3 regions of the Mesorhizobium sp. M0571 genome follow, and region 2 is predicted to be linked to each of the others. Evidence: riboswitches for the same ligand, from Rfam matches in the RefSeq annotation. Region 2 holds a riboswitch; each other region holds the start of a gene.
What was found. A riboswitch is a leader RNA that binds a small molecule or an ion and turns the genes downstream of it on or off. The one in region 2 is predicted to bind cobalamin.
Positions count from the first base shown of each region.

Region 1: another riboswitch for cobalamin. It lies ahead of NKI85_RS09250 (DUF1636 family protein); the one in region 2 lies ahead of NKI85_RS29905 (CbtB domain-containing protein).
Region 3: another riboswitch for cobalamin. It lies ahead of metE (5-methyltetrahydropteroyltriglutamate--homocysteine S-methyltransferase); the one in region 2 lies ahead of NKI85_RS29905 (CbtB domain-containing protein).

Region 1 is NZ_JAMYQT010000005.1:251,584-261,677, reverse strand. It holds gene NKI85_RS09275 (NADH-quinone oxidoreductase subunit D) at 1-953, opposite strand, end outside; gene NKI85_RS09270 (NADH-quinone oxidoreductase subunit C) at 963-1,568, opposite strand; gene NKI85_RS09265 (NuoB/complex I 20 kDa subunit family protein) at 1,574-2,155, opposite strand; gene NKI85_RS09260 (NADH-quinone oxidoreductase subunit A) at 2,146-2,511, opposite strand; gene NKI85_RS09255 (winged helix-turn-helix domain-containing protein) at 2,847-4,055, shown strand; cobalamin riboswitch at 4,074-4,279, shown strand; gene NKI85_RS09250 (DUF1636 family protein) at 4,318-4,752, shown strand; gene cobW (cobalamin biosynthesis protein CobW) at 4,749-5,786, shown strand; gene cobN (cobaltochelatase subunit CobN) at 5,803-9,324, shown strand; gene cobG (precorrin-3B synthase) at 9,321-10,094, shown strand, end outside.
Region 2 is NZ_JAMYQT010000042.1:2,940-13,033, forward strand. It holds gene NKI85_RS29865 (SRPBCC family protein) at 1-56, shown strand, start outside; gene NKI85_RS29870 (hypothetical protein) at 597-818, opposite strand; gene mgtE (magnesium transporter) at 1,081-2,499, shown strand; gene NKI85_RS29880 (MerR family transcriptional regulator) at 2,634-3,020, shown strand; gene NKI85_RS29885 (methyltransferase family protein) at 3,024-3,530, opposite strand; gene NKI85_RS29890 (heparan-alpha-glucosaminide N-acetyltransferase) at 3,527-4,525, opposite strand; gene NKI85_RS29895 (MFS transporter) at 4,781-5,980, shown strand; gene NKI85_RS29900 (aromatic ring-hydroxylating oxygenase subunit alpha) at 5,959-7,152, opposite strand; cobalamin riboswitch at 7,294-7,489, shown strand; gene NKI85_RS29905 (CbtB domain-containing protein) at 7,526-7,705, shown strand; gene NKI85_RS29910 (CbtA family protein) at 7,721-8,503, shown strand; gene cobU (bifunctional adenosylcobinamide kinase/adenosylcobinamide-phosphate guanylyltransferase) at 8,496-9,017, shown strand; gene cobO (cob(I)yrinic acid a,c-diamide adenosyltransferase) at 9,019-9,648, shown strand; gene cbiB (adenosylcobinamide-phosphate synthase CbiB) at 10,079-10,094, opposite strand, start outside.
Region 3 is NZ_JAMYQT010000074.1:9,196-19,289, forward strand. It holds gene NKI85_RS35075 (B3/B4 domain-containing protein) at 1-411, opposite strand, end outside; gene pdxR (MocR-like pyridoxine biosynthesis transcription factor PdxR) at 868-2,364, opposite strand; gene NKI85_RS35085 (trans-sulfuration enzyme family protein) at 2,447-3,679, shown strand; gene NKI85_RS35090 (dihydrodipicolinate synthase family protein) at 3,732-4,634, shown strand; gene NKI85_RS35095 (FMN-binding negative transcriptional regulator) at 4,669-4,884, shown strand; gene metE (5-methyltetrahydropteroyltriglutamate--homocysteine S-methyltransferase) at 4,992-7,328, opposite strand; cobalamin riboswitch at 7,424-7,624, opposite strand; gene NKI85_RS35105 (hypothetical protein) at 8,170-8,424, shown strand; gene NKI85_RS35110 (helix-turn-helix transcriptional regulator) at 8,742-9,575, opposite strand; gene NKI85_RS35115 (MFS transporter) at 9,636-9,887, opposite strand.

The DNA.
Region 1 (10,094 bases), on a different contig from region 2:
TAGAGCTTGAAGTGATGGATCAGCGCTTCCATCGAGCGCTTCATCGCCGCGCGCTTCGGCGGCACCACCTTGCCGTCGAGGTTCGACACCGGCCCCGCGCCTTCCTTGCCGAGCAAAAGGTCGACGCACTGGCGCATGATTTTGGCCGATTGCCGCATCTCTTCCATGCGCACCAGATAGCGGTCGAAACAGTCGCCGTTCTTGCCGATCGGAATGTCGAAATCCATCTCGGCATAGCATTCGTAGGGCTGCGATTTGCGCAGATCCCAGGGAGCACCCGAGCCGCGCACCATGACGCCCGAAAAACCCCAGGCCCAGGCATCGGCCAGGGAGACGGTAGCGATGTCGACATTGCGCTGCTTGAAGATGCGGTTGCCGGTCAAAAGCGCATCGAGATCGTCGAGCGATTTCAGGAACGGGTCGATCCAGTTGCCGATGTCCTCGATCAGCTTCTGCGGCAGGTCCTGGTGGACGCCGCCGGGGCGGAAATAGGCGGCATGCATGCGCGACCCCGAGGCGCGCTCGTAGAACACCATCAGCTTTTCGCGCTCGACGAAGCCCCACAGAGGCGGCGTCAGCGCACCGACATCCATCGCCTGCGTCGTCACGTTGAGAATATGCGACATGATGCGGCCGATTTCCGAATAGAGCACTCGGATCAACTGCCCGCGCTTTGGCACCTCGATGCCGAGCAGCCGCTCGACGGCGAGCGCAAAGGCATGCTCCTGGTTCATCGGCGCGCAATAATCGAGCCGGTCGAGATAGGGCACGGCCTGCAGATAAGTCTTGGCCTCGATCAGCTTTTCCGTGCCGCGATGCAACAGCCCGATATGCGGATCGACGCGATCGACGACTTCGCCGTCGAGTTCTAGTACCAACCGCAAAACACCATGGGCAGCAGGGTGCTGAGGCCCAAAGTTGATATTGAAGTTGCGAACGGAAGTCTCAGCCATTTTGGCGTCTCAATTCGTCTTGGCTTTTTCGTCGCCTGGAAGGACGTAATCCGTCCCCTCCCAAGGGCTGAGAAAATCGAAATTGCGGAATTCCTGCTTGAGCTCGACCGGCTCGTAGATGACGCGCTTGGCTTCGTCGTCGTAACGCACCTCGACGAAGCCGGTCAGCGGAAAATCCTTGCGCAGCGGATGACCCTCGAAGCCGTAGTCGGTCAAGATCCGCCGCAGATCGGGATGACCTGAGAACAGCACGCCGTAGAGATCATAGGTCTCGCGCTCGAACCAGTCGGCGCCGGGATATATCCCGGTGATCGACGGCACCAGCGTCTCTTCGTCGGCCTGGACCTTGATGCGGATGCGGATATTCTGTCTCGGCGACAGCAAGTGATAGACGACGTCGAAGCGCTTCGCCCGCGACGGATAATCGGCGCCGCAGACGTCAATGATCGAAATGAACTGGCATTTCGGGTCGTCGCGCAGGAAGGTCGTCACCTCGATCAGGTCGCGCGGTTCGACAGAAATGGTGAGCTCGCCATAAGCGAACACCGCCTCGCCGATCCGGCCGATCAGCTTCTCGCCGAGATAGGTCGAGAGGTCATTCAACGCCTGGGTCATGCCGCTCACCGCTCGATCGTGCCGGTGCGGCGGATCTTCTTCTGAAGGAGAAGGATGCCGTAGAGCAGCGCTTCGGCGCTCGGCGGGCAGCCGGGCACGTAGATGTCGACCGGCACGATGCGGTCGCAGCCGCGCACCACCGAATAGGAATAATGATAATAGCCGCCGCCATTGGCGCAGGAGCCCATCGAGATGACGTAGCGCGGCTCCGGCATCTGATCGTAGACCTTGCGCAGCGCCGGCGCCATCTTGTTGGTCAGCGTGCCGGCAACGATCATGATGTCGGACTGGCGCGGAGACGCGCGAGGCGCAACACCGAACCTCTCCGAGTCATAGCGCGGCATCGAGGTATGGATCATCTCGACGGCGCAGCAGGCGAGGCCAAACGTCATGAACATCAGCGAACCGCTGCGCGCCCAGGTGATCAGCGCCTCGGTCGAGGTGACGAGAAAACCCTTGTCGGCGAGCTCGTTGTTGATCTCCAGGAAAAACGGGTCGTCAGACCCGACCGGCCTGCCGGTGTTGGGGTCGATGAGGCCTTTGGGCTTCGGCGCGACGAGCGTGCCGGAACTGTCGTTCAATCCCATTCCAGCGCTCCTTTTTTCCATTCATAGGCAAAGCCGATGGTCAGCACCGCCAAAAACACCATCATCGACCAGAAACCGAGCATGCCGATCTGGCTGAACGACACCGCCCACGGAAACAGGAAGGCCACCTCCAGATCGAAGATGATGAACAGGATCGACACCAGGTAGAAGCGGATGTCGAACTTCATGCGGGCGTCGTCGAACGAGTTGAAGCCGCACTCATAGGCCGAAAGCTTTTCCGGATCGGGGTTGCGATAGGCGACCAGGAAGGGTGCGGCAAGCAGCGCCAGGCCGACAACCAGCGCCACGCCGATGAACAGGACGATGGGCAGGTACGAACTCAACAATGCGTTCATGCTGCAGCTTTCCGTTGGCGGCCAATCCACTCTGATTACAGCACGGGACCCACTTGCGGAAGCGTGACAGTTTAACCACTGAACCGTTTTAGGGGGCTCTATGCTGCAACGCGGCGAGGGTTAGCGCAGCGCTTTCGGCGAAGCAAGTCAAACCTTGTTCAAATCGCGGCGCTGGACGGCATATCCGGGAAAACTGGTCCGATCCGCTCCTGTTTGATTTCCTTCACTTTTCACTCCACTTTTCTCTCCTGACATGGATCCCGCCAAAACCCTGCTAGCATGGCACGGAATCGCAGGTCCTCTGCTCTGTCTGACATCATCAGGATGCCGCCTTGATAAAGGAAAAAATCTCGCTCGCCATGGCCCGCCGCATCGCGCTGGCGGCACAGGGATTCAATGACCCGCGCCCTACCGGCACGCCCGACCGCCGGCATTTGGCCCGGGTGCTTGCCCGTACCGGCCTGCTGCAGATCGATTCCGTCAGTGCTGTCGTGCGCGCCCATTATATGCCGCTCTATTCGCGGCTTGGCCGCTACAAGCTGGCGCTGCTCGACGACGCCGCCGTGACGCGCAAGCGCCTGGTTTTCGAATATTGGGCGCACGAAGCCTCGTTCCTGCCGGTCGAGACCTATCCGCTCATGCGCTGGCGCATGCAGCGGGCCGAGCGCGGCGACGAGATGTATCTGGGGCTGGCGAAATGGGGGCGTGAACGCGTTGCCTACATTGAAGACATCTATCGCGCGGTGGTTGATCGCGGCCCAATCGCCGCATCCGCTCTCGAAGGCCAGAAAGGCTCCGGCGGCTGGTGGGGCTGGAGCGACGCCAAGCACGCTTTCGAATGGCTGTTCTGGGCCGGCCGCATCACAACGGCGTCGCGTCGCGGCTTCGAGCGGCTTTACGATCTGCCCGAACGCGTGCTGCCGCCGGCGATCCTAGCCCTGCCGGTGCCCTCCGCGGAGGACGCGCATCGCGAATTGCTGCGTATCTCCGCCCGCGCCCACGGCGTTGCGACAGCAGGCGACCTGCGCGACTATTTCCGCCTCTCTCCCGCCGACATCAAGGGCCGGATCGAGGAACTGGTCGAGGCGGGCGAGCTATTGCCGGTACGCGTCGAAGGCTGGGATAAAACAGCCTATCTCCACAAGGACGCCCGTTTTCCGCGCAAGATCGAGGCACGCGCCCTGCTTGCCCCGTTCGATCCGGTCGTCTTCGAGCGGTCGCGCACCGAAAGACTGTTCGACTTCCGCTACCGTATCGAGATCTACACGCCGGCCGAAAAGCGCCAATACGGCTACTATGTGCTGCCTTTCCTGCTCGGCGACAGGATCGTGGCGCGCGTTGACCTCAAGGCCGACCGCCCGGCCGGCGTGCTGCGTGTCCATGCCGCCTACGCCGAACCCGGCGCGCCGGCTGAAACCGCGGCCCAACTCTTCGAGGAACTGAAGCTGATGCAGGGCTGGCTCGGGCTTGAGCGCATCGAGGTGACGGCTGCCGGGGACCTAGGCCAGCCGCTCGCCGATGTTGCCGCCGTAGACGTGCGTTGACACAACTGCCTCCACAAGCCTAAATCCGCTTCAGACGGTCTCCTCTCGGCAAAGGGAGGAGCCAAGAGGGAATGCGGTGCGAGATCGCAAGATTTCAAATCCGCGGCTGTCCCCGCAACTGTAAGCGACGAGCCTCGGCCGAAAACCACTGGGACGTTCCCGGGAAGGCGGCATCAAGGCGATGACCCGCGAGCCAGGAGACCTGCCGTCTAGGACATAAGAATCCGATCGCCTGGCGGGTTTTCCGGGCAAGGAGCCTGATTTGGAACGCGACAGCAGTTTTTTGGCTGAGACAGCGGATTTATTGTCCGGCCATGGCGATTCCCTGGCCGGCGTTACCGTGATCGTCTGCTCTTCCTGCCGTGACGAGACCGGTTCGGACGCTCATCCCCGCGCCGGCGAGCTGCTTGCCGAGGACACACGCCGCGCCGCTTCCGGCGAAAACATCAATATCCGCACCGTCGAATGCCTCGGCAACTGCAAGCGCCGGCTCAGCGCCGCCATCCTGCGCGACGGCTGCTGGAGCTACGTCTTCGGCGACCTGACCAAGACCAGCGGTGCCGATCTCGTCGCTGGCGCAAAGCTCTTCGCCACCTCGACGGACGGTCTCATTCCATGGCGCGGCCGCCCCGATTGCCTGAAGCGCGGCCTTGTGGCTCGAATCCCTCCCCTCGACCTTTTGAAGGATCAGATATGACCGCTTCCGTCTCCCGCGTGCCCTGCACCGTCGTCACCGGCTTTCTCGGCGCCGGCAAGACGACGCTGATCCGCCATCTGCTCGAAAATGCCAAAGGCAAGCGGCTGGCCATCATCGTCAACGAGTTCGGCGACATCGGCATCGACGGCGAGATTCTCAAGGGCTGCGGCATTGAAACTTGCCCCGAGGAAAACATCGTCGAACTGGCCAATGGCTGCATCTGCTGCACCGTCGCCGACGATTTCGTCCCCGCGCTGGACCAGATCCTGTCGCTGACGCCGAGGGTCGACCATATCCTGATCGAAACCTCCGGCCTCGCTCTGCCCAAGCCGCTGGTCCAGGCCTTCCAATGGCCGTCGGTGAAGAGCCGGGTGACAGTCGACGGCGTCATTGCCGTGGTCGACGGACCGGCCCTGGCCGATGGCCGCGTCGCCAATGACATGGACGCCCTGCGGGCGCAGCGCGCGCAGGACGAGACGCTTGACCATGACGATCCGGTCGAGGAGGTGTTCGAAGACCAGCTCGCTTGCGCCGACCTGATCATATTGTCGAAGAGCGACCTGATGGACGCCGCCGGCTCGGCCCGCGCCAATGCCGTCATCGGCAAGCACGTGGCGCGCGCGGTGAAGATCGTGCCGACCTCACAAGGCAAGGTCGATCCGTCTGTGCTGCTCGGCCTCGGCCTCGCCGTCGAGGACGACATCGAGAACCGCAAGACCCATCACGACGACGAACTCGACCACGAGCATGACGATTTCGATTCGTTCGTCATCGACATCGCGTCGGTGTCCAACCCGGACGAGCTGGCACAGCGCGTCGCCACGGCTGCGGAGGAAGAAAACGTGCTGCGCGTCAAGGGTTTCGTCGAGGTCGGTGGCAAGCCGATGCGGCTCTTGCTGCAGGCGGTCGGTCCGCGCGTCAACCATTATTACGACCGCGCCTGGACCGCAGAAGACGATCGCCGCTCGCGCCTCGTCGTCATCGGACTGAAAGGGCTGAACCGCCCGGCCATCGAGCGTATCCTCGCCGGCTGACAAAGCACGAACCGCGATGCACATCCTCACCACCACATCCGCCTCGCTCGACGATCTCGCCGAGCCTGTTGATCTCAGGCAAACGCCTGCGGATGTCGTGGCGCTGTCCTTCACCGACAGCGACCTGGCAGGGTTGGCGGCGGCGTGGAAGGCAGATGCGGATCGCTTGCCGTCGATGCGGCTCGCGGCCTTGCGCGATCTGCGCCATCCGATGTCCGTAGACCTGTGGATCGACAGCGTTGCCCGGCACGCCAAGGTTATCCTGGTCCGCATCCTCGGCGGCTATGAGTGGTGGCGCTATGGCTGCGACCAGCTTGCCTCGACCGCCCGGGCGCGCGGCATAAAACTGGCGCTGCTGCCCGGCGAATGCCGCGACGAGGATTTGCGGCTGATCGAATGCTCGACGTTGCCGCGCGAAGAGCTCGATGGATTGCTCGACTATTTCCGCGAAGGCGGCCCGGCAAATATGACGGCGCTGGTGCAGAGGCTGGCGCGACTGGCGGGGCAAGACGCGGCTGTCGCCGAACCGGTCAGCGTGCCGAAAGTCGGCCACTATCAACCAGGACTAGGCGTCGTACAGCGCGACGTTCCCCTCCCCCTCGAGGGGAGGGTCCGGCCGCAGGCCGGGGGTAGGGTCCTCTCTGAAGCGTGCCAACACTTTGAAGCGCGCCAACAGAAAGCGTCGAGCACTTCCGCAACGACCCCACCCGGCCCTGCGGGCCACCCTCCCCTCGAGGGGGAGGGAGAGGTCGCCCCCGTCATCCCAATCCTCTTCTACCGTTCGATGCTGCTCGCCGCCGATGTCGCGCCCATCGACGCGCTTTTTGAAGCGCTGACAGCGCGCGGCATGGTTCCCGTGCCGATCTTCGTCTCCAGCCTCAAGGACCCCGCGTCGCTCGCCTTCGTCGAGACCGTGCTTGCATCGTTGAAGCCTGCCGCAATCATCACCGCGACCGCCTTCGCCTCGGGCGCCGAGCCCGGCGTCGAAACCCTATTCGACCGCGCCGGCGTGCCAGTGTTCCAGGTGATCGTCGCGACGACACGCCGCGACACTTGGCAAAACAATCAGCGAGGCCTTGCGCCCGCCGACCTCGCCATGCATGTCGTCCTGCCGGAACTCGACGGCCGCATCCTCGCCGGCGCTATTTCGTTCAAGAGCGAAAGCGAGACCGATCCCGCATTGGCCTTCCGCGCCCTCGCCAACCGGCCGGAGCCGGACCGCGTGGCGCAGGTGGCGAACCGTGTCGAAGCCTTCGTGCGCCTGCAGCGCACGCCGCGCGCGGAGCGCAGGCTCGCCATCCTGATCCCCGATTATCCGAGCGCCCCCGGCCGCACCGGCTACGCCGTCGGCATCGACGTGCCGTCCAGCGTGCTGGCCATGCTGCACGACCTGAGCGAACAGGGCTACGCCGTTGAAGAAATTCCGCAAACGCCGCGTGAGTTGCTGGAGGAGCTGGAGTCGGCTGACCAAGGGCTGGCTTTGCAGGACTATCTGACCTTCTCGAAGAAATTGCCGTCGGCGGCCATCGCTGCGGTGGAGGCCGCATGGGGGAACGCGGCAGATGAGACAGGTTTGTGCGAGGGGGGTGTTCAGGCGCCTACCGCCGCAAAATTCCCCTTCCGCGCAGCCACCTTCGGCAACGTCACCGTGGCGCTGGCTCCCGATCGCGGGCGTTCGGCCGACCGCCGTGCCGACTATCACGACCCGACGCTGCCGCCGCGCCATGCGCTGATCGCTTTTGGTCTCTGGCTGCGCAAGTCCCTCGGCGTCCATGCCCTCGTCCATGTCGGTGCGCATGGCACGCTGGAATGGCTGCCCGGCAAAACCGTCGCGCTTAGCGAAGCCTGTTTTCCCGAGATCGTCACCGGCGCCCTGCCCGTCATTTATCCCTTCATCGTCTCCAACCCAGGCGAGGCAGCACAAGCCAAGCGGCGCATTGCCGCCGTCACGCTTGGCCATCTGCCGCCCCCGCTGACCGGCGCCGGGCTGGACGAAAACCAGCACAGGCTTGAACGACTGGTCGACGAATATGCCCAGGCCGACGGGCTCGACCGCCGCCGCCGCGACCGGCTGGCGAAGCTGATCGTCGAAACCGCCCAAACGACCGGGCTCGCGTCCGAGGCGGGTGTCGCCGGAACCGACGCCCCCGACGAAGCGCTGCGTCGCATCGACGCCTGGCTCTGCGATCTCAAGGATTTCGCCATCAAGGACGGCCTGCACATCTACGGCCGCTCGCCCAATGGCGAGGCCGATCCACTGCGGCGGCAAAGCGCGGCAGCCGAGCAAGCCGCACTGCTTGCCGCCCTCGACGGCCGCCACGTCCCCGCCGGTCCCGCTGGCGCGCCGGCGCGTGGCCGGCGCGATGTGCTGCCCACCGGCCGCAATTTGTTTACCGCCGACCCGCGCACCATGCCGACGCCGACATCCTTCGATCTCGGCAGGGCGGCGGCCGACGAGGTCTTGCGCGGCTACATGCAATCGCATGGCGACTGGCCGCGCTCGCTGGTTATCGACCTCTGGGGCTCGGCCTCGCTGCGCACCGGTGGCGAAGAGATCGCGCAAGGCCTGGCGCTGATGGGCTGCCGGCCGCAATGGGATTCCGTCACCGGCCGCGTCACCGGCATCGAGGTGCTGCCGCCGGCAGCGCTCGGCCGCCCGCGTGTCGACGTCACCTGGCGCATTTCAGGCCTGTTCCGCGACATGTTCCCGACCCAGATCGCGCTGATCGACGCTGCAGCCAACGCCGTCGCCGCCCGCGACGAGGACGCGTCGGAAAACCCGCTTGCCGCCAAGACTCGCGCCGACGGCAAGATCAGCCCACGCATTTTCGGCACCTCGCCCGGCACCTACGGCGCCGGCGTCGAGGACTTATTGTCGAGCGGCGACTGGGCGGGGCGCGAAGAGATCGGCCGCGCCTATCTCGACGCCACCTCGCATGCCTATGGCGGCGCAGAGGGCGAAGGGCTTTCGGTACCCGGCGCGTTCGAGGGCCGCATCGCCGAGGCCGACCTTCTCGTCCACACCGGCGACGATCCCGGCCGCGACATCCTCGAAGGCTCGGCCGATGTCGCCTTCATCGGCGGCTTTTCGGCAGCCCTTGCAACACTCGGCAAGAACGCCGACGTCATCGTCCTCGACACCACCGACCCGCAAAAGCCAAAGCCACGCTCGGTGAGCGAGGCCGTGTCGCGCGTCGTGCGGGCGCGTGCCGTCAATCCACGCTTCATCGCCGGCCAGATGCGGCACGGGCCGCGCGGCGCCTCGGAATTCGCCGAGACCGTCGACCGGCTGGTCGGTTTTGCCGAAACCACAAATGCCATATCAGGCACGCTGATCGAAGCCGTGCACGACGCCTATCTCGGCGACCCCGTGGTCCGCGCCTTCATACTGCGCGAGAACCCGGTGGCGGCGAAAGTCATCGCCGAGCGCTTATTGTCGGCACGGCGGCGCGGTCTCTGGCATCCGCTGCGCAATTCAATCGATAACGATCTCGCGGCACTGATTGCCGAAGCGCAAGCGCTGGGGGTGGCGGCATGAACGCCTTCTCCCGCCGCGGCGCCTGCCCCGCTTTGTCGGCGCCGATGGAAACCGGCGACGGGCTGCTGGTGCGGCTCAACCCCATTGCTGGAGGCCCGATTGCTGGAGGCCCGATTGCTGGAGGATTGTCGCCGAAGTCGTTGATCAGACTCGGTGAATCGGCTCTGCGGCAGGGCAACGGCATCATGGAAGTGACCGCCCGCGGCAGCCTGCAAATACGCGGCCTGACGCCCGAAAGCGCCCGGCTGCTGGCGACGGAGGTCGATGCGCTAGGCATCGCGGTGCGCATCGGCGTGCCGGTCGAGACCGGCCCACTTGCGGGGCTCGACCCCGAAGAGATCGCCGACCCGCGCCCGCTGGCGGAGCGGATTCGCAAAACCATCGAGGCGGCCGGGCTGACGCAACGCCTCGGGCCGAAGGTTTCGGTCGTTGTCGATGGTGGCGGTCAGCTTGGCATAGGTACGGCGATCGCCGATGTCAGGTTGGTCGCCACGCGGAAGCACGAGGGAACTCGATGGCGGGTGTCCGTCGCCGGAGATGCACAGGGTGCGACGCCGCTCGCCGTGGGCGAGGAAGATGCGGCCTGTGACATCGCCCTCGCCATTCTAAGGATGATTGCCGAAAAAGGCCGCGATGCCCATGCGCGGGATTTGACGGAGAGACAGCTGAGATCTCTGGCAAATTGGCGTTCCGTCGCGCCCCCCTCTGTCCTGCCGGACATCTCCCCCACAGGGGGGGAGATTGCGCCCTCGTCTCAGCTTTCGCCAATC
Region 2 (10,094 bases):
GCTGGAGCGGACTCCTGGACCGCTATGCGGCTGAGTCCAAGCGCGACGCAGCCTGATCAAGAGGCGAGGCTCTTAGCCGTCCGATATCCAGCGAGGCCGCCGCATCGTCGGCCTCGCCCTCATTCCCCGTGCAGCATGTGCCGTGCTGCGGGCCACTGGGACTAATGTTGTTGGGCGAACGATGCCCGAACCGGAACGGCAATCTCTGCTTTGGCTTCTTTCGCCTGACCTTGCCACAGCTTCTCCGCAGCGACCGAAAATTATGGGTCTTCATCTGCCAAATGCACTCAGTCTTCAGCTTGCGTCTGGGGTTTGCCAGGAAATCGGCCGCGACTTCGGATCCGCACGGATCGGAAATCGATCGCATCGTGCCAATTCCCCGAAGAAAATCACTTGCCCGAGAGGAAGGCCTTTAGCCGCACGATGCGCAGTCTGTTGCTGGATCATATTCTCCCGACAGCAACAGAGTAGGGATGTTCGAGCGGCGGGATGTGTTTGCGAGACTGTTCCTCTTTCAGGAAACCAAAGCGGGCACACCACACCTAGCGTTGTCGCGGACTACCCGGCAGTTGGTCAGCGGCGGTACCAGAGCTGGATTACCGGTGCTTCTCGACGAAAGCCTTGCAGGCGGGTGACAACTGCTCGATCATGCTCTGAAGATCGCATTTGCCGATCGGTGTCATTGGGCAAAGCCGTTTGTAGTCACGGTTGCATTCCTTGCCCTGAAAAGATTTGAAGGATTTTGCCTCGGCGGCAATCGGGTTCAAAAGTATTCCCGAACAAACCAACGCAAGGCTGGCAAGCAGATACTTCCCCATAAACACCCTCCATTTATTAGCGGTAATTATAGACATACTAAATTAGAATATTCTAATTATCAACCCTGGGGCAACCGGCAGCTCGCAAGGTCGTTTGACGCCGTCCGTTGCGCCTAGAGAGGCCGATCTCAAGCCAAATCGTGCCCCCGCTCCATCTTTGTGTTTGACCATGATCTTTTCGGAAAACCGGTTTCCACTTTTCAGGATCATGGTCTAGACCTGACAGGCACCTTATCCGGAAATCCGATGGCGGGAGGCGCTGGTGGAAGGCCAGGACGAACACATGACCGGCGCCAGGGCCGCTGAGGAGCACCACGCCGACATCTATGACGAGGACGGCGTCATCCTGTCGTCGTTTCTCGCCCAGATCGGTGCTGCGATCGCCGATCGCGACACGCTGGCGCTGAAGCGTGAAGTCGACGATCTGCACCAGTCGGAACTCGGCCATCTGCTTGAGGCGCTGCACCCGGAACAGCGCCGCGCGCTGGTCGAATTGCTAGGCAAGGATTTCGATTTTTCCGCGCTGACCGAGGTCGACGAGGCGATCCGGCGCGACATCGTCGACAGTCTGCCCAATGCGCAGATCGCCCAGGCGGTGCAGGATCTCGATTCCGACGACGCGGTCTACATTCTCGAAGACCTCGACCAGGAGGACCAGGACGAGATCCTGTCGCAGCTGCCGTTCACCGAGCGGATCAGGCTGCGGCGTTCGCTTGACTATCCCGAAGAGACCGCCGGCCGCCGCATGCAGACGGAGTTCGTCGCGGTGCCGCCTTTCTGGACGATCGGCCAGACCATCGACTACATGCGCGAGGACAACAATCTTCCCGACCGTTTCAGCCAGATCTTCGTCATCGATCCGAGCTTCAAGCTGCTCGGCGCCATCGACCTCGACCAGATCCTGCGTACCAAGCGCTCGGTCAAGGTCGAAGAGGTCATGCATGAGACCAGGCATGCCATCCCGGCCACCATGGACCAGGAGGAGGCGGCACGCGAATTCGAACAATACGATCTTCTGTCCGCCGCCGTCGTCGACGAGAACGAGCGGCTGGTCGGCGTGCTGACCATCGACGACGTCGTCGACGTCATCCAGCAGGAGGCCGAGGAAGATCTGCTGCGCATGGGCGGCGTCGGCGACGAAGAACTCTCGGACAGCATCTTTTCGACCTCGCGCTCGCGCGTGCCCTGGCTGCTGGTCAATCTTTTGACGGCTTTCCTGGCGGCCTCGGTGATCGGCCTGTTCGACCGCACCATCGAGCATATCGTGGCGCTGGCGGTGCTGATGCCGATCGTCGCCGGCATGGGCGGCAATGCCGGCTCGCAGACCATGACGGTCACGGTGCGGGCGCTGGCGACCAGGGACCTCGACATCTACAATGCCGGCCGCATCATCCGCCGCGAAATCGGGGTGGGCTTCATCAACGGCATCATCTTTGCCATCCTGATCGGCCTCGTGGCTGCTGCCTGGTTCCACGATCGCAATCTCGGCGGCATCATTGCGGCTGCGATGATCATCAATATGTTCGTGGCGGCTCTGGCGGGCATCCTTATCCCGCTGCTGCTCGACCGCTTCAAGATCGATCCGGCTGTGGCTTCGGCGGTTTTCGTCACCACGGTCACCGACGTCGTCGGCTTCTTTGCCTTTCTCGGGCTTGCCACATGGTGGTTCGGCGTGCGCTGAACCCTCTCAATTGACTTTTACGTAAATGCCGTGCGAGGTTTTGGAAGGTCCCTGCCTGCCGATTCTGGCACACGTCTGGACGCTGGCGAAGCCGCATGGGGAACTCGCGGCGTGGCCGGGGCATTGGAGTAACGATGCGGGAATATTATTCGATAACGGAGCTGACCCGCGAATTCGACGTGTCGACGCGGACGTTGCGCTTCTACGAAGACGAAGGGCTGGTGCAGCCGGTAAGGCGCGGCCGCACGCGGCTGTTCCGCCCGTCGGACCGGCATCTCATCCGCCAGATCATGCGCGGCAAGAGGCTCGGCTTCTCGATCAACGAGATCCGCGAAATCATCCAGATGTACAGGGAGCCGCCCGGCGAGGTCGGCCAACTCAAATTGATGATCAAGCGCATCGAGGAAAAGCGCGAGGATTTGCGCCAGAAACGCCGCGATCTCGAGGAGACCCTGGCCGAGCTCGACCAGGCCGAGGAATCCTGCGTCGAGCGGCTGGCAGAACTCGGCGTCAACACCTAAGGCTCAGATCCAGCGTCGCACCTTTTTGGCGTAGTCCCGGTACTTCTTGCCGAATTTGCTCGTCAGCACCTTTTCCTCGCTCTCGATCGTCAGCTTCTGCGTCAGGAAGGCCGCTACGAACGCCAGCAGCAGGAACCAGGCGCTCCCCAAGACAAAGGCGAGGCTGACCAGCAGCAGCGTGTTGGCGAGATAGATCGGATTGCGGCTGACGGCGAAGGGCCCGGTGGTCACCAGATGATCCGGCACGCCGTTCGGGTTGAGCGTCGTTTTCGCGCGGATCATGGTGCGGATCGCCGTGAACCAGAGCGCGGCGACCGCCAACAGCGCCACAAGGCCGGCGGCGAACAGGATGTCGCCGAGAAGATCGCCGATCCATGGCAGCGGATAAAACAGCCCTAGCGCGACGCTAACGGCGATGGCGGCGATATAGATCAGCGGCGGCCATGGTATGTGCCCCAATTTCGGCTGACCAGGACTCTGCTGCACGGGTTTCGGGTGACTGTCGGTCATTGTTGTCCTCCCAGCGTGCTCTCGGTCCTGGCCGTGCAGGTGCCGGCGAGCTCGCCAATATGCGCCTTCCACTCCGGGGACTGGTCATTGCTGTAAAGCCGATCAAGCGAGGCTTCGCCCTGGAGAGTGTCCAGCATGCAGACACAATAGCTGGAGCAGAACTCGGTGTCGCGCGTCTGCTCGCAGGATATTTGGCAGGATTTCAGGAAGTTCATCTCCCTGGTTTCGACTTGCGCCGGCATGACTTGCGAAAACAGCCAGACCGAGCCGATCAGCACTGGCTGATGGATCAGATAGAAGGCAAGGCTGTGCCGGCCGATGAAGACCAGCGGATTTGCCCAGCGGCCGGGCGCCAAGGTCGACAGCCGCGTCAGCACGCCGGAGGTGGCGGCGAGTTTGGTAGCCGCGATGCCGGCAAGCACGGCGCCGAACCAGGGCAGCAGCGGAACGTAGTCGTTGGAGCGCGGATTGGTCGCCGACAGCCCGACCCACCATAGGGCCGGATGATCGAAAACCGCGGATCGCAGATAGACGGGCGCGGCGACGACAAACGCCGCGACAAGCAGCGTCAGCAGCGCTGGCAGCCGCAGGAACGCCAGGCCGAGCAGGCTGGCCAGCGCAATCTCGTGCAATATGCCGAAGAAGATGAAGCCATCCGGCGTGGCGATGCGAGTGACCAGCGATATTGCGAGGGCGGCCCCGGCAACCATGGCGAAACGCTTCCAGAAGCCGGTCCAGTGGATCTTTCTGCCATGGGCAAGATAGAGGCTGACGCCGACCAGGAACAGGAAGCTTGAGGCGATGCAGCGCGCGTAGAATTTCCACCAGCCGAAAGCGGTGAGGCCGGGATCGGTGTAACCGAAGAATTCGAGATCCCAGGTGAAATGATAGCTCGCCATGGCAAGCAAAGCGACGCCGCGTGCGATGTCGATGGCGGCGATGCGCTTCAACTTTGGTTGGTCCTGAACGGAGGCGGTCGGCGTGTCGATGCTCATTGGTCTCGTTGTCTTGGTTCAGCCCCGGCAAGACGACTATCACGGTTGCCCCCGACAAAAGAAGCAGGCCGTGCCTCGCGTTGTACCGGCTGCGGCCGTTCAGCATCATGGCTCGCTTTAGGCCAGAGCCGGAAAGCCTTTGGCCGGCTTCGCTTTTTGCCGTGAAGGCGTCGGTTTCCTGTTACCCGCCGAGGCAACGCCACGGCAGATTTGTGCTCCAAACCTGCTTCGGGCGATTCTGCTTCGGGGAAAGCAATGGCTACACATGTGCGCCATCCGATCTGGCTTGCGGCCTTGCGGCCGGCGGATGCACGCACCTTCGCCTCGCTTTATGCGGTCGAATCCTTCGCGCGCGCCACCGTGTCCAGCGTCATCCCGATCCAGGCCTATGAGATTCTGCACAACGAGCAGATCGTTTCGATCCTCTACACGATCGTTGCGATGCTCGGCCTGTCGGCGACGCTGTTCATGCCGATGCTGATCCGGCGCTTTGCCCGGCGCTGGGTCTATACCGCCGGCGCCTGCCTGCTGGCCGTCGTCTCGCTGTTCTTCGTCACCCATACGCTGGCCGGCCAAGTGGTGGGCATGCTCTGCCGCGTCGTCGGCGCCGGCGCGCTGGCGATCACGCTCAACCTCTACATCATGGACCATATCCGCAAGACCGACTTCATGCAGGCCGAGTCGCTGCGCATGGCGTGGTCGATGCTTGCCTGGACCGCCGGGCCGACGCTCGGCATTTTCCTCTACACACGTTTCGGCATCTATGCGGCGCATGGCGCGGTGGCCGTCTTCGCCATGGCCTTGCTGGCGCTGTTCTGGACCTATCGGCTCGGCGACAACCAGTCGATCCGCCCCGGCAAGACACGGCCGGTCAATCCTCTGGCCAATATCGGCCGCTTCGTCGCGCAGCCAAGGCTGAGGCTCGCCTGGCTGATCGCCTTCGGCCGCTCCTGCTTCTGGACGACGTTCTTCGTCTATGGGCCGTTGTTTATGGTGATCACCGGCGAGGGCAAGCTGGCCGGCGGCCTTTTGGTTTCGGCCGGCAATGCGCTGCTGTTCATGGCCATCTTTTGGGGCAGGGCAGGAAAGCGTTTCGGCGGCCGGCGAACCATGACGTTCGCCTATTTCGCCATGTCGGCGACGCTGCTGGCGGCCGGCGCCGTCGGCGAGGCGGCACCGCTCGTCAGCGGCGCATTGCTGCTTTGCGGCGCCTTCTTCACCATTGCGCTCGATGCGCTGGGCTCGACCGCCTTCATGCGTTCGGTGCGCTCCTATGAGCGGGCGCAGATGGCGGCGGTCTACCGCACCTATCTCGACTTTTCCGAGCTGACGCCGCCGCTGGTCTATTCGGTGGTGCTGGCGTTCTTCGGCCTGGGCGCGGTTTTCGCGACGCTCGGCGTGTTGGCCGCTGCCTGTGGCTTCGTCACCTGGCGCTATCTGCCCAAATCGCTTTGATGTTCAAGCGCCGCATGCCGGTCGCGCACCCAGTTGTGGAAGCGGTGCAAGTCATATTCCTCGGGCATCAGCACGCCGGCCTTGTGGCGCATCGAGCGGAGGCCCTTCTGGTTGACCTCGCAGATGTCAGCGTCTTCCTCCAGCACTTGGGTACCGAAGGCGACGATATTGTCGATGTCCGCCGCCGGATCGGCGAGCGCTTCGGGCGAAAAAAGCCATTCGGCGGTGAGTTCGGTCTGCTCCGGCCCAAGCGGCACCAGCCGCACGGTCCTGACATAGTCGACGTGGCCGACGATGAACATCGACGGCAGGCTGGTGGCATAGGTCTGCCCGGCGGTACGCTCGGCCGGCGTCAGGCCGGAAAAGACCGAGCCGTGGACGCGCCCGTCGCGCGACCAGGTCTCGGCTCCTGCCCGCAAGCCGCCGGAAAATTCCGGCGCGTCATTGTCGGCATGGCGAGCCCATTCGGGATCGTCGTGGCGGCCCATCAGGCCGCGGCCATAGATCGGCACCAACCGCGACAGGTCCTTATGGACGCCGGGGCAATGCAGGCACTCGTTGAAGTTTTCCCAGAAAATCTTCCAGTTGCAGTTCATCACCTTGCGCAGCATATGGCCGCTCAGCAGCGTTTCCAGCGGCCAGTTGGCGAGGTTGCCGGATGCCGGATCGAAGGATGTTTCAGCCGAGCCGGCAGCGTCTTCCGCGAGGTTGACGAAGACAAAACCGCGCCACACCGACAGCGCCACCCGGTAGAGCGGATGATCGGCCTTATCGAAGCGGTCAGGCAGCGATTTCGACGGCACGCGCACCAGATCGCCGCGCAGCGAATAGGACCAGGCGTGATAGGGGCAGGTGATGAACCGCGCCTTCAGCCGGCCCTCGCTTTCCTGGCAAAGCTGCGAGCCGCGGTGCCGGCAGGTGTTGTGGAAGGCACGCAATTCGCCGGTCTCGTCGCGCAGCACGACGACCTCTTGCGTGCCTATACGGAACGTCCTGAAAGCCAGCGGCTGGGCAAGGTCGGCCTCTCGGCAGACGAGCACCCAGTTGCGATGCCAGATGGCGTCGAGATCGCGCTGGTAGCCCGCGATGTCCCAATAGGCCGGCGACGGCAGCGTCGGCTCGGCCCGGGTCAGGCCGTTATAGGGACCGCGCTCGTTCGGGCTGGGTTGCATGGCCGGCTTCCTCCCATGCGGCAGCCGACACCCGGCGGTGAAAATTGTCAATCAGGGGCGGGGCGCCGGCGGCTTGGCGAGACGGCGCATTCGCCACACGATCCGGCGGAATTTGGTTTGCCGGGCGCGGCGATTCTGCCTATAGTCCCTGATGTCGTCGGTTCCATTAGGGACCAAGAGGGAATGCGGTGCGGGCGATTTTTTGCCCAATGCCGTGGCTGCCCCCGCAACTGTGTGCGGTAGTCCTCTCCATATGCCACTGAAGGTGCGCCTTCGGGAAGGTGGGGAAGGGCGCTGATCCGCGAGCCAGGAGACCTGCCGGCGACAGGAAACTGACTTCTATGCCCTCGGGTGGAGGGCGAAAGGACAAGACATGAATACCGCTTCCGTTTCGCTCGGCGCTTCCGTCTCCTCGCAGTCGCGTTTCATGCAGCTGGCGCTTGCTGCATTCCTCGGCATTTTCGTCATGGGCTTTGTCGGCTTCTCGCATATCGATGCGGTCCACAATGCCGCGCACGACTATCGCCACTCGATGGGCTTTCCCTGCCACTGACAAGGGGCTGACATCATGACACTGTTTCGCAACGTCGTGTTCATCGCGGCGATCGCAGGGCTTGTGGCCGGCATCGCTCTCGCCTGCATGCAGGCCTATGCCACGGTGCCGCTCATCCTGAAGGCGGAAGTCTACGAACAGGCCGGCGGCGGCCATGACCATGCCGCGGCACCTGCGGCACCGGCCGAGAACGCCGCGGGCACGACGGCTATGAGCAGCGCCGCGCCGGCACCGGCTGAAGCAATGGCTCCGGCTGAGGACGAAGGCTGGGCGCCGGCCGATGGCTTCGAGCGCTTTGCCTTCAGCGTCGTTGCCAATATCGTCACCGGCATCGGCTTCGCATTGGTCCTAGTCGCGGTTTCGGAATTCGCCGGCGGCATCGGCAATTGGCGCCAGGGCCTGTTCTGGGGGCTGGCCGGCTTTGCCGTGTTCACGCTGGCGCCGGGCCTCGGCCTACCGCCGGAATTGCCGGCGATGCCGGCGGCCGACCTTGTCCAACGCCAGATCTGGTGGTGGGCAACAGTGGTGGCGACCGCCGCCGGGCTCGGCCTTATCGCCTTCCGCAGATCGTTGCCGCTGGCGATCCTTGCCGTAGCGTTGATCGTGGCGCCGCATATTGTCGGCGCGCCGCAGCCCGATAGTTTCGAAACGGCGATCCCGGAAGGCCTGCATCATCAGTTCGTGGTGGCGGTGACGCTGACCAATCTGGTGTTCTGGCTGGTGCTCGGCGCGGTCGTCGGCGTGGTGCGCGGACGCTTCACCGGCACGGCGACCAGCCTGCGCGACAGCTTTGCCTGACCGCGCTGCCGGGGCACTGACCCTGGTCATCGGCGGTGCGCGCTCCGGCAAGAGCGCCCATGCCGAGAGGCTGGTAACGGCTTGTCCGGCGCCGTGGAGCTATATCGCCACGGCGCAAGCCTATGACGAGGAGATGCGCCAGCGCATCGCGCTGCACCGCTCGCGGCGTGGCGAGGGCTGGACGACCATCGATGCGCCGCTCGACCTTGCCGGCGCGATCGAGGCGCTGCCTGACGGCCAGCCGGTGCTGATCGATTGCCTGACGCTGTGGCTGACCAACCATATGCTGGCCGAACATAATTGCGATGCCGAATGCCGAAGGCTGGCGGACGTGCTTTCGCGGCCGCGAGGACCGTGGTTCGTGGTGTCCAACGAAGTCGGGCAGGGCATCGTGCCGGACAATGCGCTGGCAAGGCAGTTTCGCGATGCCGCCGGCCGGTTGAACCAGGACGTCGCGGCTGTCGCGGACACCGTGCTTTTGATGGTGGCGGGGCTGCCGCTCAAGGTGAAATGACATGGCTGATACCAGGGACAAAGGCATCGATCCCAAGGGCGAGGAACGCCACCGCGCCAAGATGGTCAAGCGCAAGGCGGTGCAGGATGCCGAGGTCGCGGCCAAGACGGTCGAGAAGGGGCTGCTGATCGTCAACACCGGGCCGGGCAAGGGCAAGACCACGGCCGCCTTCGGGCTGGCGCTCAGGATGCTCGGCTACGGCAAGCGCGTCGGCGTCGTCCAGTTCATCAAGGGCAAGTGGCACACCGGCGAGAAGGACGCCTTTGCTGCCTTCGGTGACCGCGTCGTCTGGCACGCAATGGGCGAGGGCTTTACCTGGGAGACGCAGGACCTGAAGCGCGACATCGCGGCGGCCGAGGCCGCCTGGGCGAAGGCGCTCGAGCTGATGGCCGACCCGTCGATCAGCCTTGTGGTGCTCGACGAGCTCAACATCGCGCTGCGCTACGACTATCTCGACCTCGAAAAAGTGGTCGCGGCGCTGAAGGCCCGTCGCGAAGGCCTGCATGTCGTCGTCACCGGCCGCAACGCCAAGCCGGCATTGGTCGAGGCGGCCGATCTGGTCACCGAGATGGGCGTGACGAAGCACCACTTCTCCGCCGGAGTGAAGGCGCAGCAGGGGATAGAGTTCTGAGGGCTTGCCTCGGGACATTTCGGACGAAGGTCCAACTCGGATGACGCTTGCCAAGGCTGCCCACCGACTTCTCAAGACCTGGGTTCCTCGCCCTCCGCGAAGCGGGGGAGAGGTGGGCGCGCAGCGGCCCGCGCGGGGGGGTGGGTGGGGGCGGGTGGCCGGACCCGGGCGGGGGGGGGCCGCCCGCCCGCCCCGGAGAGGGGGCTTCGTAGAGCGCGGTTCCCCTCTCCGTCTCGGCTTCGCCGAGCCACCTCTCCCCACTTCGTGGGGCGAGGAAACCAAGCTGGAATGAAGCCGGGTCCAGCGCTGACGGGCAACTTTGTTCTTGCTTTGTGCCGGCAGCTATGCTACTAATCTAGCTATGGTGCTGATTCGCGCCGATGACCCGCCGCATGGCGGGTTTTTATTTGATCTCAATCTCGAGCGCAGGTCACGCAAAGATAACG
Region 3 (10,094 bases), on a different contig from region 2:
TGGCTCCGCTCCCTTCGCAATTAAAAGTCTCGGGACCCCCTGGTAGAGATCGAGATCCTCCCCGCCAATCGGAACGCCATACAACACGCTGACGGCATTGTAGGCATCAACCAGTGGGGAAATCCGCGGGAGAGAGCCATCTTTCCGCACCCGCTTGAGAAGCGCGGCGGCCGAGCACGGCGTTCGATTGGCCTTTGTGCCGAAAGCCTCGTAGGCAACGGCCCACGCCGCAAGATGCGCGTCCCTTTGGGCGTCATCGCGAAGCGCCGCCTGTTCCGCCGCCGCAATCGTGTCGTTCAACGCCTGTGCATCCGGCACGTCGATTTCAGCGTTCCGCACCACAATGCTGATCAGATGAAAATCCGGGTAGCGGGCCTTGATCTCGGGGTCAATGAATGGCGTGAAAGACATGGGATGCTCTTTTCTCATGGGGAGGCTTTGCGCTGCGGGTCGTTCGGGAAATGTTTGAAGAAAGGTGCTTGTCGAGCGTCCAGATCTTCTGGCATCGGCATGGTGCATGCCGCACCATGCGCTGGATAATCCCATCATTCGGACCGTGGACAAGGCCTGGTAGAGATCGTCGATTATGTCTTGCGGGCGCTCGAGCCCGCTCGGCCGGCAACAAGCTACGCCCCCGCTAGATCCTCCATTTCATAAAAAGGCAGCGGGCGCGATATGGATGTGAAGCAGCTTTCCTTGCCGGTTATGCATCGCTCTCGGAAATTCGTCTCGCACGAATATCTGCCGCCAAACTGGCCTGATCAACAGCACCAGTTGCATGGCGTTTTCCCAGTCCAGTTTGTCTTGCGACAAATGCGGGTAAGCCGAAGGGTCGGTTTCCTCGCCAGCTCGCCACGTCCCCGTGTCTCAGTCACCGTGCCCCGGCAACGCGTCTTGCACCTGCTTGACAACCTCTCGCAGGACCTCAACGCCCTTCTCGATCTGCCGAATGCTCAAGGCGGCATAGCCCATGACAAGCCCGACGCCATCGGTGCGGCCTTCGTCCGATGGCCGTTCGTAGAGCGGCGAGATCAGGTGTAACCCCAAGCCCGCGCGTCGGGCGGCTTCGACCAGTGCCGTTTCCTGCGATCGTGGCAGGTCGTTGAACCAAACGGCGACGTGCAGTCCGGCATCTGCTCCCTGGACAGCGATGCGATCTCCGAAGCTGCGCCGCAAGGCGCGCAACAACGTCTCCCGACGCTCGCCGTTCAGCCTGCGCACGCGGCGCACATGGCTTTCGTAGCCGCCGCTCTCGATCAAAGAGGCCAGCGCCTCCTGTTCAGCCACCGGCGAATGCCGGTCCGCGAATTGTTTGGCGGTTGCGAAGACCTCCTGCAATTCCGGCGGGACGACGAGATAGCCGATACGCAGCATCGGCGAGAGCGTTTTGGAGATCGTGCCGAGGTAGATGACAGCCCCGTGGTCCTCGAGACTGTGCAGCGGAGGGACCGGATTGATGTCGTAGCGATATTCGCTGTCGTAGTCGTCCTCGATCACATAGGCGTTGTTGTGCCGCGCCCATTCCAGAAGCTGATGGCGGCGCGCGATCGGCATGACGCCGCCCAGCAGAAACTGATGCGATGGCGTGACATAGGCCAGTCGCGCCCCGATCCCCGCCAGCAACTCCGTCTTGATCCCGTCCTCGTCGACGGTGACGGGGATGGGCAAGGCACCCGTACTGGCAAAGACCTGACGCGCCATCCTGTAGCACGGGTCCTCGATGACGAAGCGGTCGGCGGGATCGAGAAGCAGGCGAGCGCACAGATCGAGGCCCTGCTGCGAACCGTTGATGATGATGATCTGCTCGAGGTCGCAGCTCAGGGTTCGGGCGCGCCAGAGATAGCCCTGGAGCGCCTGGCGCAGCCGGCGCGAGCCGCGAGGGTCGTCATAGGCAAGACGCAACGGGCGCTGCCCCATCGCCTCGTTCATCGCACGTTTCCAGACCAATGCGGGGAAATCCGACGGCGCCAGGTCGCCATAGCGGAAATCGACCTTCAGTCCAGTCGGCAGATAATCCGGCCAGGGCGGCGTAACGCGCAGTCGTTCGCCATAGGCGGACAGATGAACCGGGCCGACTCGTTTCGCGACGGTGCGGCTCGTCTCAGGACCGATCAGCGAGGATGCAACGCGAGGTCGTGCGCCTTGACGGACTTCGATGAAACCTTCCGCGGTCAGTTGGTCATAGGCGACCGTCACCGTCGTTCGCGAAACCCCAAGGTCATTTGCCAGGCCGCGGGAGGACGGCAGCTGACTACCGGTTTCATAGACGCCGCCGAGGATTTGCTCGCGAAGAGCCTCGTAGATCTGGCGTGCACCCATCGCGTGCGAGCGACCTGCAGAACCGGCACTTGAAGACTGGACCATTTCATTCATTGCTAACTGGATATTTCACATTGGCCAGTTTGCCGTCAATCTTTCGGAAACCCAAGAAAGATCTAGAGGCCGAATGACCCGTTCCTATCAATCCGAAAACGATGCTCTCACGCGGTCGCTCCACGACACCGGTCCCGGATTCGCCACTCGGGCGATCCATCATGGCTACGATCCCGCCGGCTTTTCCAATGCCGTTCAGCCGCCAGTCTTCTTGACCTCGACCTATGGATTCGAAAGCGTGGCAGCGAACGAGGCCGCCGCCGCGCTTGGCGGAAGGCTCTATGCGCGCGAATACAATCCGACGACGGAGATCCTCGAGCAACGGCTCGCCAATCTGGAAGGAGCCGAGGCAGGTCTGGTCGTTGCCTCGGGGATGGCGGCTTTCGGGACGCTGATCCTGTCGCTCCTGTCCCAAGGCGATGAACTCATCGTCCACAGGACGCTTTATGCGAACACGCTTGCCATGGTCGAACAGGCGGTCCCCCGCTTCGGCATCAAGGTCGTCGCGGTCGACCTGTCCGATCCTCACAATCTCGATGCCGCGATCACCGAGCGGACCCGGCTTGTTTTCTTCGAGACGCCGGTGAATCCGCTGAGCCGCATCCTAGACATCGCTGCCATTGCCGAGCGCGCCCACGCGCGCGGTGTAAAGGTTGCAGTCGACAGCACCTTCGCCTCCCCCGCGCTCCAGCGGCCGCTCGAACATGGGGCCGACCTCGTGCTCCACTCGCTGACCAAATACATCAATGGGCACGGCGATGCCCTTGGCGGGGCGATTCTCGGCGACGCGCAAACGCTCCGCACGCTGCACGAAACGGGCCTGCGCTACATCACCGGCGCAGCGCTCTCGCCCATGTCAGCTTTCCTGATCCTGCGCGGTCTGAAGACGTTGACGCTGCGCATGGAACGGCACAGCGCCACGGCCCTTGCGGTGGCTCGGGCGCTCGAAGCGCACCCGGCGGTGGCATTTGTGAGTTATCCCTTCCTCGACTCGCACCCTGATCAGGTGACGGCGCGAAAACAGATGTCCAACGGATCGGGCATGTTGGCCTTTGGCCTCCACGCTGGATACGAAGGAGCGCGCCGGATGATGGACCGGCTCAACCTGATCACTCGCGCCGTCAGCCTCGGCGATGCCGACAGCCTCATCTATCACCCAGCAAGCCTCACCCGTGCCCGGCAGCCGATCCGCAAGGATGCGCATCTGGCCGATGGAGTGGGCGAGGACCTCATGCGTCTCTCGGTGGGTCTTGAAGACGCCGACGACCTAGTCGCGGACCTGCGGCGGGCTCTGGACGCCTTGTGATGACCTGTCGTCCGGCCAGTCCTGCGCTGACGCACAAACCTGGAGCCTTGCCATGGCATTCCTGAGCGGTCTTTCCGCGTTTCCCATCACGCCCGCCGATCGTGACGGCCGCGTCGATACCGTTGCTCTGCGCAGGCTGATTGCTCGGCTTGGCGCCGCTCAGGTCGACTCCATCGGTCTTCTCGGCAGCACCGGCACCTATATGTATCTGTCGCGCGAGGAACGGCGGCGGGCGCTCGCCGAGACCTTGGACGAAATCGCCGGGCGAATGCCGGTCGTGGTGGGTGTGGGCGCGCTGCGCACCGATGAAGCCGTGGGGCTCGCGCAAGACGCCCAGGCCCTTGGAGCTGCTGCGGGTTTGCTTGCCGCCGCCTCCTACACCCCGCTCACTGATGACGAGGTGTTCGAACATTTCTCCACGGTGGCGCGCGAAAGTGGCCTTCCGATCGTCATCTACGACAATCCAGGAACGACGCATTTCCGTTTCACCCCAGCACTCGTCAGCCGCCTGGCAAAGGTGCGGGGGATCGTCGCTATCAAGAATCCGACAGACAAGGGCGATGCGATCAAGAGCCATCTGGCCGACCAGAGGCGCACTATGCCGGAAGGGTTCTCGATCGGCTACAGCGGCGACTGGAACGCCGCAGAGGCCATGATCGCCGGCGCCAACACATGGTACAGCGTCCTCGCCGGCATCCTGCCCGAGGTCTGCGTGAAGATCGTCACGGCGGCGCAACAGGGCGATGCGGCCGAAGCGCGACGGATCGATGCCACGCTTGCGCCGCTCTGGAGCCTCTTCAAGGAGTTCTCGAGCCTTCGCGTCGTCTATGCACTTGCCGAATTGCTCGACATTTGCCGTACCGACCCCCCGCGTCCCATCCTGCCTCTGCCCTCAGCAGCGAAGCGCCAGATCGCCGCCGCGTTGGAACGCTTGCCATCGGATGTCAACCGGTGAACAGCGAACCCGGCGGCCAGTGAAGGAACCTGTCATGTATGTACCCGCGCATTTCGATGAACCGAGCCGAGAAGTCCTTTACGAACTGATCGAACAACGCACTTGGCGTGCTGATAACCATGGCTGGAGCGGTCTCGACGCCAATCACATCCCCTTCGAACTCGACACGTTACAGGGAGAAAACGGTACCCTTTACTCCTGCGCGATTAATACACGTGCCGAAGGAAAGTGCACATTCTCGCTCGAGTGACTTATTTCAAAGGATGTGATCGCGTTTTGGCACATTCACGGCCGACATGCGGCAGCCGGTCACTCACCACATGGTGAGCAACCAGGAAACCCTCCGGCCTCCACTTTCTACCGGAGCGCACGTGCTGCATCGACCATGTTCATGAGGGCAGGGCGGACCTCCTCCCATTTGCGTGTTTTGAGGCCACAGTCCGGGTTTACCCACAGTTGGGAATCCGACAGTCGCTCGCGGGCAAGCATGACGAGATCCGAAATCTCCCCGACTTCCGGGACACGTGGTGAGTGAATGTCGTAGACTCCGGGCCCGATTTCGTTCGGATATTTGGAGCTCGTGAAGGCGTCCAGCAGTTCCATTTTCGAGCGCGACGTCTCAATCGAAATGACATCCGCATCCATTTCAGCGATCGCGTCGATGATCTCGTTGAACTCCGAATAGCACATGTGGGTATGGATTTGAGTCGCGTCCTTTACACCCGTTGAAGCGATCCGGAAGCATTCGACAGCCCAGTCGAGATAGTCGTTCCAATCAGACTGGCGCAGTGGCAATCCTTCGCGAAACGCGGCCTCATCGATCTGGATCATCCTTGCGCCGGACCATTCGAGATCCGTCACTTCGTCGCGGATGGCGAGCGCGATCTGGCGGCATGCTTCGGAGCGCGGTACGTCGTCGCGAACAAAAGACCAGTTGAGAATGGTCACTGGGCCTGTGAGCATTCCCTTCACAGGGTTTTCCGTAAGCGACTGGGCGAATTGCCACCAGCGCAGCGTCATCGGATTGCGCCTCGATACGTCGCCGAAGATGATGGGGGGGCGCACGTAACGCGACCCATAGCTCTGCACCCAGGCATGCTGGGTGAAGGCGAAGCCGGACAGTTGCTCGCCGAAATACTGTACCATGTCGTTTCGTTCGAACTCACCGTGCACCAGCACGTCCAGCCCGATCTCTTCCTGCCAGCGAATTGCAGCTTCGATCTCCTTCTTCAGGAAGGTCTCGTAGTCGACATAGCTCAGCTGGCCCTTCGCATGAGCGGCCCGCGCCCTGCGTACCTGCGGCGTCTGCGGGAAGGACCCGATGGTCGTCGTCGGGAACGGCGGCAGCCCGAGCGTGCCGGCCTGGACTCTGGAGCGCTCGGCAAAAGCGCTCTCTCGTCGCTTCATGCTGTCGTCAATGCTGGCGATCCGTCCCTCAACAAGCGGGTCATGGATCTTCGTGGATGTCACGCGAGTGGCGGCAGCCTCGGCAGACGCTTTCAACGCGCCTGCCACCGCATCCCTGCCTTGAGTCAGGGCCCGGGCCAGCAACACCAACTCGTCGGTCTTCTGGGCCGCGAAGGCGAGCCACGACCTGATGTCCGCGTCGAGTTCGGTCTCCATGCGCAGGTCGATCGGCACGTGCAGCATCGAGCAAGAAGGCGCGATCTCGACGCGGTCCAAGGGCCAGCCGGCGACGATCGGTTTGATGCGGTCGAGAATGGCGGGCAGGTTCGCACGCCAGACGTTGCGGCCATCGATCAAGCCAAGCGAGAGCACCAGATCCTTCGGTGCGAGCCGACCCACGGTTTCCAGTTGCTCGGGAGCGCGCACGAGATCAATATGCAGCCCGGCCAGGGGCAGAGAAACCGCGGTTTCGAGATTGTCTCCCAGCGGCCCGAAATAGGTAGCCAGCATGATCTTCAGCTCGGGCGCGGCTTTCGACAGCTGGCCATAGGCGAATTCGAACGCAGCTCGTTCGTTCGGGTTCAGATCGAGGACAAGCGCTGGCTCATCGATCTGCACCCAGTCGGCTCCAGACAGCTTCAGCCTCTGCAGGAGTTGCTCGTAGACGGGCAGCAGCCGCGGCAGGAGCGCGATGGGATCGAATCCTTCGGCAGGCGATTTCGCCAGCTTGAGGAAGGTGATCGGTCCAAGGATGACTGGGCGTGTGTGAACGCCGAGAGCTTTAGCCTCGATGAAGTAATCGACCGGTTTCGTCGACGAGAGGGCGAACGTCTGATCATCGTTGAGTTCCGGCACAATGTAGTGATAGTTGGTGTCAAACCACTTGGTCATTTCCATCGCGGTTACATCAGACCGATGAGCCGCCTGCTGGTGACCAGCGTGTCGACAATCCTCCGTCTGACCCTGGTTGCCCCGCGCCATTGCGAAGTAGATGTCAAGTGGAACCTCGCCGCTATTCCAGCCGTAACGGGATGGAACGGCGCCGACCATGGCTGCGGTGTCGAGCACATGGTCGTAGAGCGAGAAGTCGTTCGACGGGATTTTCGACACGCCGCGATCGTGCTGCTCCTCCCAGCTAGCGGCACGGAGCGCCTTCGCGGTCGTGAGAAGGTCGGCAGCGGACGATTTTCCGGACCAGTAGCTTTCAAGCGCGAATTTCAGTTCTCGCCGACGACCGAAGCGGGGCACGCCGAGCGTTGCTACAGGAATTTGCTGAGAGACAGTCATGCCAGACCCCGATGGTTGGGGCGTCGGTGACAAGGAAGGCGCTAGCAGGCCGGCACGAACGCCAGGCTGCAGCGGCCACCGAGACACCCCGCCCGTGGACGTAATTCGCCGTGGCAGGTCTCCTGGCTCGCGGGGTCATAGCCTCTACCCGTCTTCCCAAGGCTATTCGCCTCAGTGACATGAGTGGGGTTGGCTCGCCGCTAACAGTTGCGGGGGCAGCGCCGGCATCGCACCGGCTTCCCTCTTAGCTCCGCTGCGGCAGCGCCGTACGGAGAACCACGACGCGGGAGACAATTACAGCAGTTCGCTTCTTTGTCAACGCCGCATAAAGAAATGTTTATGTCGTTATATTAAATTCCGTTGGCATGTTCCAAAGGTCGCCTCGAAAGCGAAAACTGTGGAAGCCTTGAGCGGCCGGTAAATCAAAGCAATGACGCACGGCGCCCTTGTCCAGGAGGATAGGAGTTCGTCGGCTGCCGGCAGCAAACATACCGGCAAGCGCCATGGTGCTGCTTAGCGCATCATGCGAACCACCTCGGCGTCGAACTTCGGCTCCGAGGTTCCGACCGCTTCGTCGCTCGCGACCATATTCGGCTCAATGGCGAGGCTGTTGCCCATGTGGAAGCTGTTGGCCGTGATGCCCTCGGTGATATGACACAACGATTTCGGGGGAGCACACCGAGGCCAGGCGCAGCGGCGTGTTGCGAAGTGATCGACGCCAATGTCTCGAACTGCTTGTTCGCAGCCCACCGGCTCAAGGTAACCCGGCTCAAACCACCGGGCCAGCTCAAGTCCTGTCCAAATGAGGCCTGAGCGGCAAATCGTCGTGCACGCGCACGGTTTGGCGTTCGATCTTGTGATGCGTCTTGGGCGGACAATCGCCACGGTGCAGCGCGCAGAAGCGGTCCCCAATTGGGAAGCCGAGGGCGGTGAGGGCAAGCCAGCGCCACAGGCGGAAGGGGACTTGGACCTGTTTGCCCTGCTGGACCACAAGTTCGCGACACAGGGCCTCAAGGAGAAGACCAAGAGTGATTATGCGCGGGACCTCGCCAAATTCATCAAAAGCAGCGGGCAGTCAAAGTTCGGCGCCGATTGACATGGAGATAGCCATCGCGGCGGACCGCCCAGGCGGACCGCAAGCCGGAATACAACCGGGTGCAGGCGGCCAAGCTCGTCCACAAGATGGCGTCGGGCACACACCGGCGATGGGAGAGCGGACCGTGGAGTGCAGGAACTTCACGCCTATCCACGCTCCCGTGGACGTGTCCTGCGGCACATCGGCAGCGATATTGAGGAGGCAGTTGAGCTTCTGGTCGAGCACTCTTACCTGCCACTACCTACGCTTAACGTCATCTCGTACTGAAAACGCACCACGCAAGGTCGAGATGTAACATGCGCCCTTCGTGGATGGTTCTAAGCTTCCTCGGGCGCGGTCAATCTGTGATAACGGTCGCTTGGAACCTCCATCACCGCGACGCGATCAAGGTTGGCGTATCGCGCTCGGTGGTAACCTTCTTCCTCCACTTCGGCGAAACTACACTGGGGAACGTCAAAGGTCGCAGCTTCCAATCCGAAGAAAGTCGTAGCGGTTTCTTCATCCAAGAAGTTCCACTCATCTTCTCCGTCGTCATATGTGACGCGAACATAGGAGGCCATGCGCACGGCTTCCTGATCACCCATCTCTGCGATGATGGCATCGCATTCTTTCTTCAGCTTTCCTGAAACCTCACCCTTATCCCAGTCATCCAAAGCCCGATAGATTTCTGGATGATAATACTCTGGCATCTCCTCTACATCGTCACCGATAAGCTCAATGGTGCGGACATATTGCGGATTTATCAAGAGTATTTTGTTGTCAAGGCTCCAACAATACAGCCATGGCCTGCTTGTGTTATTTCTACGCAGATTATGAAGTTCCTTCAACTGACGTAAAATCGATTCACGCGCCTTTTCATCGATAGGATATTGGCGGCTGCCAACAGTCGTCTTGATTCTGAGCGTGCCGTATCGCGTTTCGGCATCGGCAATTGCAAACGGGCTCGTGCGCCACTCCTCGACATCAATCTTCCAGCCCAGCAGCTCCTCGACCGTGCATTTCAACGTGAGACAAAGGTCCTTGATCTGCTCGACGTTCAACTGCGTTTTGCCTGTTTCCCACCGGGCCACAGTCTGTTGCGTCGTTGCCATCTGCTCTGCCAAATCTTTTTGAGTCATGCCCAGTCGAACCCTAAGCTCTTTCATGTTCATAACTCACCTCGCGTGTTCAACACACGCATTGGATGAATTAATCTAACACGTCAAGCGTGTTCAAAAATCGCAGCATGTGTTTTTAGGGCGTCTTCGAGGCTCCGGCAGCCGTTCGTGACCACTTGCGCAAGACACAGGGCTGGTACACAGCACGAATGGGCGATCAAAAATTACTGCTGCGATGCTCGTCATCAGCCAAGCTGCCGCCGCACCTTCCACTAGGGTGCCAAGGTTCGAAATGAGTGCAGCCGACCATAGCGAACGGAAGGTCTTGTGCTCAAAAGGAACGAGTGAAGATGTTCTCTTCGCCATTGTGGGAAGCCTCGGGATTGACCGCGGGGCTGGATTTGTTTCGCCTCATTCAACCATGGCCTCGCCGTACAAGCCAAGCTGCCACAGTGCGCGCCTGCTAACCCAGAAAACTTGGCGGCCTTAGAGCCTGAATCAAAAAGAGTGTTTTGATATCAACTTCTTGCGAGCCTGCGGGTGAGCAGGCGAATGTGAGCGACGTATATCCAG